Regions from separate parts of the Anaeromassilibacillus sp. SJQ-1 genome, predicted to be linked through region 2. Evidence: riboswitches for the same ligand, from Rfam matches in the RefSeq annotation. Region 2 holds a riboswitch; the other holds the start of a gene.
What was found. A riboswitch is a leader RNA that binds a small molecule or an ion and turns the genes downstream of it on or off. The one in region 2 is predicted to bind thiamine pyrophosphate.
Positions count from the first base shown of each region.

Region 1: it holds a riboswitch for thiamine pyrophosphate, as region 2 does, so the genes downstream of both, thiD (bifunctional hydroxymethylpyrimidine kinase/phosphomethylpyrimidine kinase) here and thiS (sulfur carrier protein ThiS) in region 2, are expected to answer to the same signal.

Region 1 covers NZ_JBKEIV010000038.1:3,193-8,477, forward strand. The annotation lists gene secF (protein translocase subunit SecF) at 1-559, shown strand, start outside; gene ACGCCZ_RS09895 (hypothetical protein) at 740-970, opposite strand; gene ACGCCZ_RS09900 (sensor domain-containing diguanylate cyclase) at 1,161-2,543, opposite strand; gene ACGCCZ_RS09905 (RluA family pseudouridine synthase) at 2,639-3,601, opposite strand; TPP riboswitch at 3,843-3,943, shown strand; gene thiD (bifunctional hydroxymethylpyrimidine kinase/phosphomethylpyrimidine kinase) at 4,036-4,851, shown strand; gene thiC (phosphomethylpyrimidine synthase ThiC) at 4,865-5,285, shown strand, end outside.
Region 2 covers NZ_JBKEIV010000009.1:11,437-16,721, reverse strand. The annotation lists gene thiH (2-iminoacetate synthase ThiH) at 1-770, opposite strand, end outside; gene ACGCCZ_RS01825 (thiazole synthase) at 867-1,637, opposite strand; gene thiF (sulfur carrier protein ThiS adenylyltransferase ThiF) at 1,649-2,197, opposite strand; gene thiS (sulfur carrier protein ThiS) at 2,300-2,497, opposite strand; TPP riboswitch at 2,691-2,794, opposite strand; partial or broken gene fucO (lactaldehyde reductase) at 2,972-4,059, opposite strand; gene ACGCCZ_RS01805 (DUF1848 domain-containing protein) at 4,427-5,285, opposite strand, start outside.

The DNA of each region.
Region 1 (5,285 bases), on a different contig from region 2:
GAGCTTCTTGCTGAAGTGCGCGATTGCCGTGTTAATTGCATTTGTACTCTTGCTGATCTATGTTGGTTTCCGTTTCAGAAAGATTGGCGGTGTCACTGCGGGCCTGATGTCGATCGTTGCGCTGTTGCACGACGTATTGATTGTTTACTTTGTTTTCGTCGCCTTCCAGATGCCGATTAACGACAGCTTTATGGCGGTTGTATTGACAATTTTGGGATATTCGTTGAACAATACGATCATCATCTATGACCGTATTCGTGAAAATCGCCGCCTTATGGGACCGAAGATTTCCTATGCGGATCTGGTAGATACCAGCATTAATCAGACGTTGACCCGCTCCATTTATACATCTCTGACGACTTTTGTGGCGATCGCGGCTGTATTTGTGGTGGGAAGCATTTATGGCTTGACTTCTGTTACAACGTTTGCCCTTCCGATGATGGTGGGTATTGTAGCTGGATGCTATTCTTCCGTTTGCATCGCAGGACCGCTTTATGTAGCGTGGGAGGAGCGCAAGGAAAAGAAGAGCGCTCCGGCGGCTTCTGTCGAGAACAATTGAGTTGGTTTGAGGAGTCCGTCAGGGTTCCCTAAAACAACGCCGTTGAACGTAGATTCAACGGCGTTGTTTTTATATCGATGAATTTTCTGGTGGGGTATTCCCCAACAAATGATACGGAATGCAAGCATGAATAGGGCTGGGTTCTTTTTTACAAAAAGAACCCAGCCCTATTTTGCAAGTTTATTGGCCTTCAGAGTGGAATTGCGTTAGCCATTCCTTTGGCGTTTTTCCAGAAGCCTTGACCGCTGCATAGAGGGATTCCATTTCGGTCTTTTCAATGGCAGCGCAAAGTTTCTTTCGATGCACTTTTAGATTGGATAACTGTTGCTTATAATATGCAATACGGTCATCCACTTTCGTAAGCTCCTCCGTGAGATTCTCAAGCGTTTCTTTTTTTCTTCCGCGTGGCATTTATCTCCTCCTCTCGCATGCAGAATGGGATAGAGTTAGTATACGCGGAAAAAGAGAAGAAAACACGGGAAAATACGGACATGCGGAATTTATACATCTGCCGGTGATAGAAATATGAAGGACAGATTGCGCCGGATAGGGAGTTTCACCACAAAGGCTTTACTGGATGAACGCCACACGGGCCAATTTCCTACGCCTTTGGTTCCTGGCTCAAGGAGGAATCCCGTGGGCGACGGGTCAATGGATTTGGTGTAAGTGTTGTTTCATAAAAGCGTTGCTTGTCCTCGTACATGGCACGATCAGCTAATGTGATTAAATTTCTTAGGTTTTCGGCGCTTTCCTGCCACTGAGCACCTACGGCTACAGGAAGCTGTTCTTTTGCAAGAGAATCTTTTAGGGTACGGACCAGCTTTAAAAATTCCTCTTGGGATTTCTGTGAGGAGATAATTACAAACTCATCCCCGCCGGTTCGGTAGAGGTTTGCTTCCTCGAAAACCAAACGCATACACTCGGAACAACGTTTTAGAGCCTGGTCGCCATAATAGTGGCCGTAGCAATCATTGGTCTCCTTAAGTCCATTGAAATCCAAATAAACCACACCGATCGGCCCCCTGGATTTTGTGATCTCTGGAATATCCAGTGTATATTTATTGCGGTTATAAACCCCGGTCAATGTATCGTGGAGACTTAAATGCTGTAGCCGTTGTTCATCGGCATGTCGCTGAAAAGTAACCATGATGAAATACCGAAGCGTCTCCAGCAGGGAGACGATGTTTCGAATTTTTTCATGCGGCGGGTTGTCCACCCCAAAGTATCCATTGATCCGTCCGTTTTCCTCCAGAGGAGCAATCACCATATTTTGGATGTCCTGCGGGGAGAGAACATCATAGACCCGTTCTCCTTTAATATCTTCAATATCTTTCATGATGATGCACTGGTGATTGTCCAATTCATTTTGCCATGGAACAACAATGGACGGGTCCAGCCCCTGCAAGAAATCGATTTGCGGGAGGACGCCCTCACGACACCATTCGTAGGTATTGTCCATTTTGTCACCACGAATTTGAAAGATGTAAGCGCGGTCGGCTGAAAGATATTGTCCAATCATTTGCAGGACACAGTTGATCGCTTTGTCTAAATCTCGCTCCTGATAAAGAATTTTGATACAGTCCAAGACAATCTGTTGCGAGTCCAACGCATAGCGAAGCTCGTTCTTTTCCTTTTCATAGTTGGTTACATCAAAAGCAATTTCCAAACGGGCAAGACGTCCCTGCCATTCGATCAAGCGGTCTTTTAGAAAATAATGCCGGCCTGTAACCGGGTTTGTAAATTCCCAGCCATAACTTTTATCGGTATGTAACACTTGATTTGTACAAAATGGGCAGGGAGAATCACGCTTTTGGAGAACCTGATAACATTTTCCGCCGGCAGCCGCATTAGAAGAGAACGCTTTTCTTCCCGCTTTATTCATATATAAAAGATCGTATGTCTCCAGATCAGATACATAGATCAGCTCTGTAATCTCGTCAATTGAATTGAGAAGACCCGTGAAGTCCTCTGATTTATCCGCCATATCCCATTCTCCTCACAACAATATAAAGAAGCTACAACCTACTCCTCAAAATATCCGGTTAAACCGGACGAAATGCTTTACTAAGAGAAAGCCGCCTAGTCTGGCCAGCGATAGAAATCATCAAGGAACCAAATCTGTTTTGCTTCGAAGGTTTGCCCATTCAAATATTCCAGAATACCGGCAGGGGTTGAAAAATGAAAACGTAGTTTATAGGAATACAATGCTTGGTATTTAAAACCACAGTCTTTGTTGATGGCATTGGTTCCATATTTCCCATCGCCGGCAAGGGGATGCCCAATAGAAGCAAGATGCGCCCGAATTTGGTGCGTACGTCCAGTCAAAAGCTCAACCTCCAGCAGGCTATACCGCGCACGCTCGGCCAATACACGGTAGCGTGTCCGAATGCTTTTGGTATCGCTGGTAGGACGCCGGGATATATAGACTCGGTTTTGGCTCTCGTTTTTTTCTAAAAAACCTTCTAAGGTTTCCTCACGCTTAGGCATATGCCCATGGACAATGCAGAGGTACAGTTTTGTGAGTTCCCGTTGTTTGACCTTTTCGTTCATAATGCGCAAAGTTTCTGCGATTTCAGCCGCCATCACAATACCGCCGGTGTTGCGGTCGATTCGATTAATCAATGCAGGGGCAAAAGACGCTTCATTTTCCGGCTTAAATTCCCCTTTCTCATAGAGATAATGTTGCACCCGCGCAATCAAAGAATCGAAATGATAGTGCTCATCTGGATGCACAATCAGACCGGGTTTTTTATCCAACAGCATCAGATTTTCATCCTCATATAGAATGTTTAACTGATTGGGCGCTTTCAGAAAATCGTATTCTTTTGGTGCTTGTTGGAAAAATTCGTCTTTTAGATACATAGTTAGCACATCCCCCGCAGACAGCCGGGTGGATATTTCGCAGCGTTTTCCGTTGCACTTGATGTCCTTTTTTCGGATACTTTTGTACATCATGGATTGCGGCAAATTAGGATATGTTTTTGTTAGAAATTTATCAAGCCGTTGGCCTGCATCATTTAAGCCGATGGTCACCTGTTTCATAAATGTCCTCTTTCTGTGAAAGGATTGGAACTTGAGTTGAGGCTTCCGCGCCTAGGACGCGGGCTGCAAGAAAGGACAGAGGGATTCCGTAAAAAAGCATAAATTCCCCCTGATTCATCAATCCTTTCAAATGAAATATACATAGTTATTATAGCATGAAACTTGTCCTAAAGAAAGACCGCCTTTCATTGACAGAAACTGTCAGTGGTGCTATAATCTTTATCAAAAGAAAATGAAATATGGACGTTTGCGGGGGAACTGCTTTTGCGGTTGAGAAGGTAAAACCTGACCCTTAGAACCTGTCGGTTAATACTGTCGTAGGGAAGCAAAGCCAATGAAGATTGGAATGGGAGCGCTTGCCGGGAGGCAGGCGTTTTTTTGTGCCTGTTTTCACGAACAGGGGGCGAACGGCCGAAAGAAAGGAAGGATGTCTGTTGAAAAAAGCATTGACAATCGCCGGCTCGGATTGCAGTGGCGGCGCAGGAATTCAGGCGGACTTAAAGACTTTTTCCGCGCACGGTGTCTATGGGATGAGTGTGATCGTCTCCGTTGTAGCGGAGAATACCAGCCGTGTCATCGCCATTGAGGATGTGTCCCCGGATGTGATTCGCCAGCAGATCGATGCGGTGTTTGAGGATATCCGGCCGGATGCAGTCAAGGTGGGAATGCTTTCCCAGCCGCCGTGCATGGAAGCGGTGGCAGAAAAGCTACGGGAGTATCGGCCGGAACATGTGGTGATTGATCCTGTGATGTATGCCAAAAACGGATGTCCGCTCATGGACCCTTGTTCGGTAGATCGGCTAATTCAAACAGTCCTCCCGTTGGCTACACTTCTGACGCCGAACATTCCGGAAGCAGAAAAAATCGCAGGATGTTCCATCCGCTCTATCGAAGAGATGGAAGAGGCTGCCCGGCGAATTCAGGCGATGGGGCCGAAAGGGGTATTGGTCAAGGGCGGCCATGCACAGGGGGACGCGGTGGACGTGCTATTTGATGGAAAACAGATACACCACTATACCGCGGAACGAATTCCAACCAAGAACACCCATGGCACTGGATGTACCTATTCCTCCGCAATTGCCGCAAATCTAGCGTTGGGATTGGAGATGCCGGTCGCGGTAGAACGTGCAAAAGCTTATGTCACCATGGCGATTCGCCACGCGTTGTCTATTGGAAAGGGATATGGCCCCACCAACCATTTTTACGACGTCTATAGGAACGGTTTGACCAATGGCGCGGAGATTGAATAAAGGAGACAGAAACATGGAATATAAGACGCAAATGGAAGCAGCGAAAAAAGGAATTGTTACCAAAGAACTTTCTGTTGTAGCACAAAAAGAAGGGTATACGGAGGAAGAACTTCTTCCTCTGGTGGCGGCAGGGCGGGTAATCATTCCCGCAAATGTACGGCACAAGTCTCTGAACCCGAATGGAGTGGGCGAGGGGTTGCGGACAAAAATCAATGTGAATTTGGGGATTTCCGGCGATTGCGCCGACTATTGTGCAGAAATGCAGAAAGTTCAGCTGGCGGTGCAATTCGGTGCGGAAGCCATCATGGATTTGAGTAACTATGGGAAGACGCGTGAATTCCGCGAAAAACTGATCGAATATTCCCCTGCAATGATTGGGACCGTCCCGGTTTACGATGCCATTGGCTACCTGGAAAAGGACCTGATGGATATGA
Region 2 (5,285 bases):
GGATATTTACGTTGTAGCAGCCAGGCATGGCAGCCTGTGGCAAAGGCATCCTTCCGGAAGTCGTCCAACCCCAGTAATGCGCCAAATCCCACCCCGCGCATACCTCCTTTGAGTGCACGTTCCTGTGCATTCAAGCGATAGGGAAAAATGCGCTTATGCCCTTGAAGATGGAGTGTCTCATATTTGTGGCTGTTATAGGTTTCCTGGAAAACGGTCACATAGTCTGCGCCGCATTCATGAAGATAGGCATACTCATTGGAATTCATCGGATAGACTTCCAAGCCAATCACTTTGAAATATTTGCGGGCAATTTTACAAGCCTCTCCGATGTATGCGACGGTGGATTTGGAGCGGCTTTCACCGGTCAGAATCAGAATTTCCTGTAAACCTGTGGAGGCAATCGCCTCCATTTCTTTCTCAATCTGTTCGGCGTTGAGTTGTGCGCGATGAATCTTGTTGTGACAATTGAATCCACAGTAAATGCAATAGTTTTCACAGTAATTGGCAATGTACAAGGGGGTAAACATACAGACCGAGTTACCAAAGTGCTTTCGAGTTTCCCGCTGAGCCGCCTGTGCAATTTCCTCCAAAAGCGGAAGAGCAGCGGGGGAGAGCAGCGCGCCAAAATCGTCCAATGTGCGATTTTCATGGGACAAGGCGCGGCGTACATCCGCTTCTGTATAACAATGGTAGTTGTAGGAGCTGGTGCGCGTGAGCACTTGCTGGCCGATGTCCGAATCTAAGACTTCCATCCCCGGCAGGTAGGTCATGTGATCGATGCGCTCCTTTTTCAGATCCTGTCTTACAGCATCGCTTAAAATACTCTCATTGATCGGTTCATTCTGTTGCATGGCTGTATTCCTCCCTCATTCTCTTAGAAAGCCGGTCAAGGGAGAAGAAGCGCTTGCACCCTTCTCCAACGTGCGCCCAAGCCCAGAAAGATACGCCTTGCGTCCCGCCTCGATCGCTTGACGGAAGGCCGCCGCCATAGTGGGAATATCCCCGGCGGTGGCGATTGCCGTGTTGGCCATTACTGCGGCGGCGCCCATTTCCATGGCTTCGCATGCCTGGGAGGGGCGCCCGATCCCTGCATCCACAATGATTGGTAGATCGATTTCATCGATTAGAATTTGGATAAAATCCTTGGTACAAAGTCCTTTGTTGGTACCGATCGGCGCGCCGAGCGGCATGATACAGGCCGCCCCTGCTTGGACGAAATCCCTAGCAGCATTCAGATCGGGGTACATATACGGCATGACTACAAATCCCTCTTTTGCCAGCACCTCGGTTGCCTTGATGGTTTCGTAGTTGTCCGGCAAAAGGTATTTTGAGTCATGAATGACCTCGATCTTGATAAAATCCCCGCAACCCAGCTCGCGGGCCAGCCGGGCAATTCGAATGGCTTCGTCTGCATTGCGTGCGCCGGAGGTATTGGGAAGCAACGTGACGGACTTGGGGATATAATCCAGGATATTGGCGAGTCCACCCTCATTTGCACGGCGGAGCGCCAGGGTTACCATTTGTGCCCCAGCCTTCTCGATGGCAGCCTGGATGAGCTCCAGCGAATATTTGCCGGACCCCAGAATAAAACGGGAGGTAAAGGAATGTCCTCCGATGGTCAAACGATCGTCTTGCAGCATGTTCATCATCATTCTCCTTTTTGGGCTTTACAGATATATTGCACAATGAGATTGGCTTGGTGTGCTGCGCAGAGCATCACGCGGGGAGCCATCAAGCCGTATCCCGGTCCTGGTTCCGCGCTCCCGTCTCCGCAGAGATAAAAGTGGTCGGTAATTCTGCGCGTCTGGATACGGTTGCTGTCTCCATATCCAGCCATACCGGAAGCTGCCACCAGAAAAGTATTCGGAAAAGATTCCAGAATTCCATTCGCTAGCATGGCCTTGGCCTCTGGGGTATCAAAGGCCTCGCAGACGATGTCCTCCTGCGCAAAGAGTTCCAGAAGGTTTTCTTCCGTCACACGGATACAGTCGGTATGAATGTCCAGGTATGGATTAATGTCCAGCAACTCTTCTTTTAATGCGTCGGTTTTAAACATCCCCACATGATGCAAAAGGTACTGCTGCCGGTTCAAATTGGCGATGTCTACGCGGTCAAAATCAATGAGATGCAAATGCCCGACGCCAATGCGTGCTAAAGCGAAGGCAACATGGGAACCAAGCCCGCCAAGCCCCGCAATAGCTACCCGGGCGGTATCCAGCTTTTTTGGACTGCCGGGGAATGCCGTTCACGCAGGGCAGCATCGATTTGTGCTTGTTGTATCACGGCTTTTGGTTTCACCTCAGCCACCTCCCACAAAATGGACAATTTCCAATTCATCATCCTCTTGTAGCTGAATCGACCCGTATTGTGCCCGGGGGACAATGGTCCCATTTCGTTCGACGGCTACACGGGACGACTGGTATTGGTTTTGGTCCAGATAAGTTTGGAGCGTCATTCCTTCTGTAAGCTCCACCGGCGTTCCGTTGATTCGAATCATACATAACTCCTTTCTGAAAACCAGCTGTGAACAATAAAAAAAGAGTTCACGAAAAAATACACCCGCGGTGGTGTACCCCTTCATGAACTCTCGTTCACTCTCAACTGTTTCGATTCATTTGTTCGCCACTGAGGGCTTGTAAATCACACGTGATTGGAATGCACAGAAAAACGGGAAATGCCATCGCATTCCCCGTAGGATTCTGATATATCCCTACGTTGGCATTATCCAAATCAGGTTATGGGTCGAAGTTAAAAACTTCCTCTCAGCCTATTCATAAGCTCCCCTATTCATTTACTCATTTACTATAACACGCCCAGACGAAATTTGTCAAGTTCTACGCGCATGGCTTGTTTACAAAAAGAGAACCACGTCTGTGCATGGCTCTCTTTTTTAGAAAATATAAAATGTTGGAAAGATAAAATCCTCGCGATAGCAGGGAAGAAACAAAGCACATGCAACCTGCAAGGTATTTTACATCAACTTACGGAATAAGCCTTTCAGTTCTTCCACATTGGTGTCCTTTGGATGTCCTGGCCGGCAAGCATCTGCATAGGCCGATTCAGCCAGAAACGGAAGATCCTCTTCCTTCAGTACAGGAGGCTTGGACGGAATTCCCACATCCGCTGAGAGCTTTCGGACCGCCTCCACAGCAGCCTGGCGGTATTCCTCCTGGCTTATGGCATCCACATTGGCAACTCCCATCGCCCGGGCGATCTCACGATATTTTTCACCCGTACATGCAGCGTTATACTCCATTACAATCGGAAGCATCATAGCGCAGGCGACACCGTGCGGGGTATCGTAGACTGCGCCCAAAGTATGCGCCATGGAAGGGGCAATCCCTAGCCCAACATTCGAGAAACCCATGCCTGCGATATACTGTCCCAACGCCATACCTTTGCGTCCTTCTTTCGTATTCTCCACCACGCCACACAGCGAACGGGAGATGATCTCAATCGCTTCAAGGTGGAACATATCTGTCATTTCCCAAGCAGCTTTGGTGGTGTAGCCTTCGATGACGTGTGTGTGGGCGTCCATACCTGTGGAAGCAGTCAGTCCCTTGGGCATGCTGGTTATCATCTCCGGATCGACCACTGCGATGACCGGTATATCGTGTGGATCTACACAGACAAACCTGCGCTTACGTTCGACGTCCGTGATAACATAGTTGATTGTAACTTCTGCGGCAGTACCAGCAGTGGTGGGAACCGCAACAATCGGAACACAGGGCTTTTTGGTAGATGCGGTTCCCTCCAAGCTGCGGACGTCTTCGCATTCAGGATTGGCGATAATGATGCCAACGGCCTTCGATGTATCCCATGGAGGAGCCGCCACCAATTGCGGTCGATGTAGTCTGCCCCGGCTTTTTTAAAGGCCTCCACGCCGTGTTGAACATTTTTACTAGCCGGATTTGCCTTGATGTCTGCATAAATCTCATAGGATAGGTCGGCTTCGTCCAAAAGGCTGGTCACTTTGGTAGTGACTTGAAACTGAAGCAGGTCTGGATCGGTGTAGACAAATGCCTTCTGAAAGCCATGGGCCTTGGCTTCGTTGATGATCTACTGGATGGCCCCCGCTCCATGGTAAGAGGTTTGATTCAACATAATACGGTTTGCCATATCGTTTCTCCTTTTCTTTATCCCCGCTTTGCAGCGAGATTTTTCAGAACATGTGCGTGATGGCTTTCTTAGCTCAAATACGCTCTATGAGATGTGTTCGAAACATCAAAGCCTTCTAAAAGCATGGGAGTAAATTTTTATTTGATCTTATTGGATCGGGTGCTTTTTGAAATGTAAAGTTATAAATCTCACAAAGTGGAAAGAGGGCCTGTAAAAAATTTCCTATCAAAATCGGGCAAAAGCCCTAAGAAGTAGAAAAATAAAGAAAAATGTTTTTTCCTATACATCTGTTGAATAGAAAAACCTTTTACCCATCCATCTCTCTGTCAAACCGCAACTGTTCTTCACGGAACGATTGGACATTCCGCTCAATAATGTGGTCCTTTGGGCCGATCTGTCCACAAAGCAGAGGGGAGGTTTCTTTATACAAGCGGACTGTTTCCGCCACTTTCTGTGGGCTGAAATTGGCATAGCAGTATTTACAGCCATTCCCACAGGTGTGATATGCGCCAATATCGATGCTTTCCATACAACCGCAAGTGACGCGTTGGTTTCGGTCCTTTTTTCCACGGAGAGGAACTCCAATGATGCGTTCGATTTGCCGCGCATCAATGCAGTGTCCATGTTGTACGCCCAAATCTTGGAGGTCGATTGTTTCTGAACAGGTTTCCACAACCATACCGTTGTTTGCTGCAATTCGTACCAGATGCTGAACCATGTTGAGTAGGACTTTCCCCTGTGGAGGCGTTATAGAGAGCCCTCTTGTATTGCGTTGTGTTTTGCTATACAAGTCAACAAAGCTGATAACAACTTTTTCGGTACATCCGCGCAGACGCTCTGCAATCTGTGCAAAAGCGTCCAGGTGATAAGAGACTGTATACCGCATATTTAAAAGAATGGGATCGTACCGCCAAACCATTCGGTCCTTCCCAATGCGAGCAGCGAGCGATTGAAAGACAGGAATCAAACAATCTTTTTTGTTGGGTAGGTATGGTTCGATATCCCGGCCATAGCTGGTCAGTGTAAACTGGAAATAGTAGGGGTATGCAGAAAGATCTCCCAGACGGGACAACATATTTTCCGGATTTTTGGTCCAAAACACAATGCAATCCACCACCGATGGGGATAGAGGAATCCGGCTGATTTGGTGGGGATTCATCGGGTTT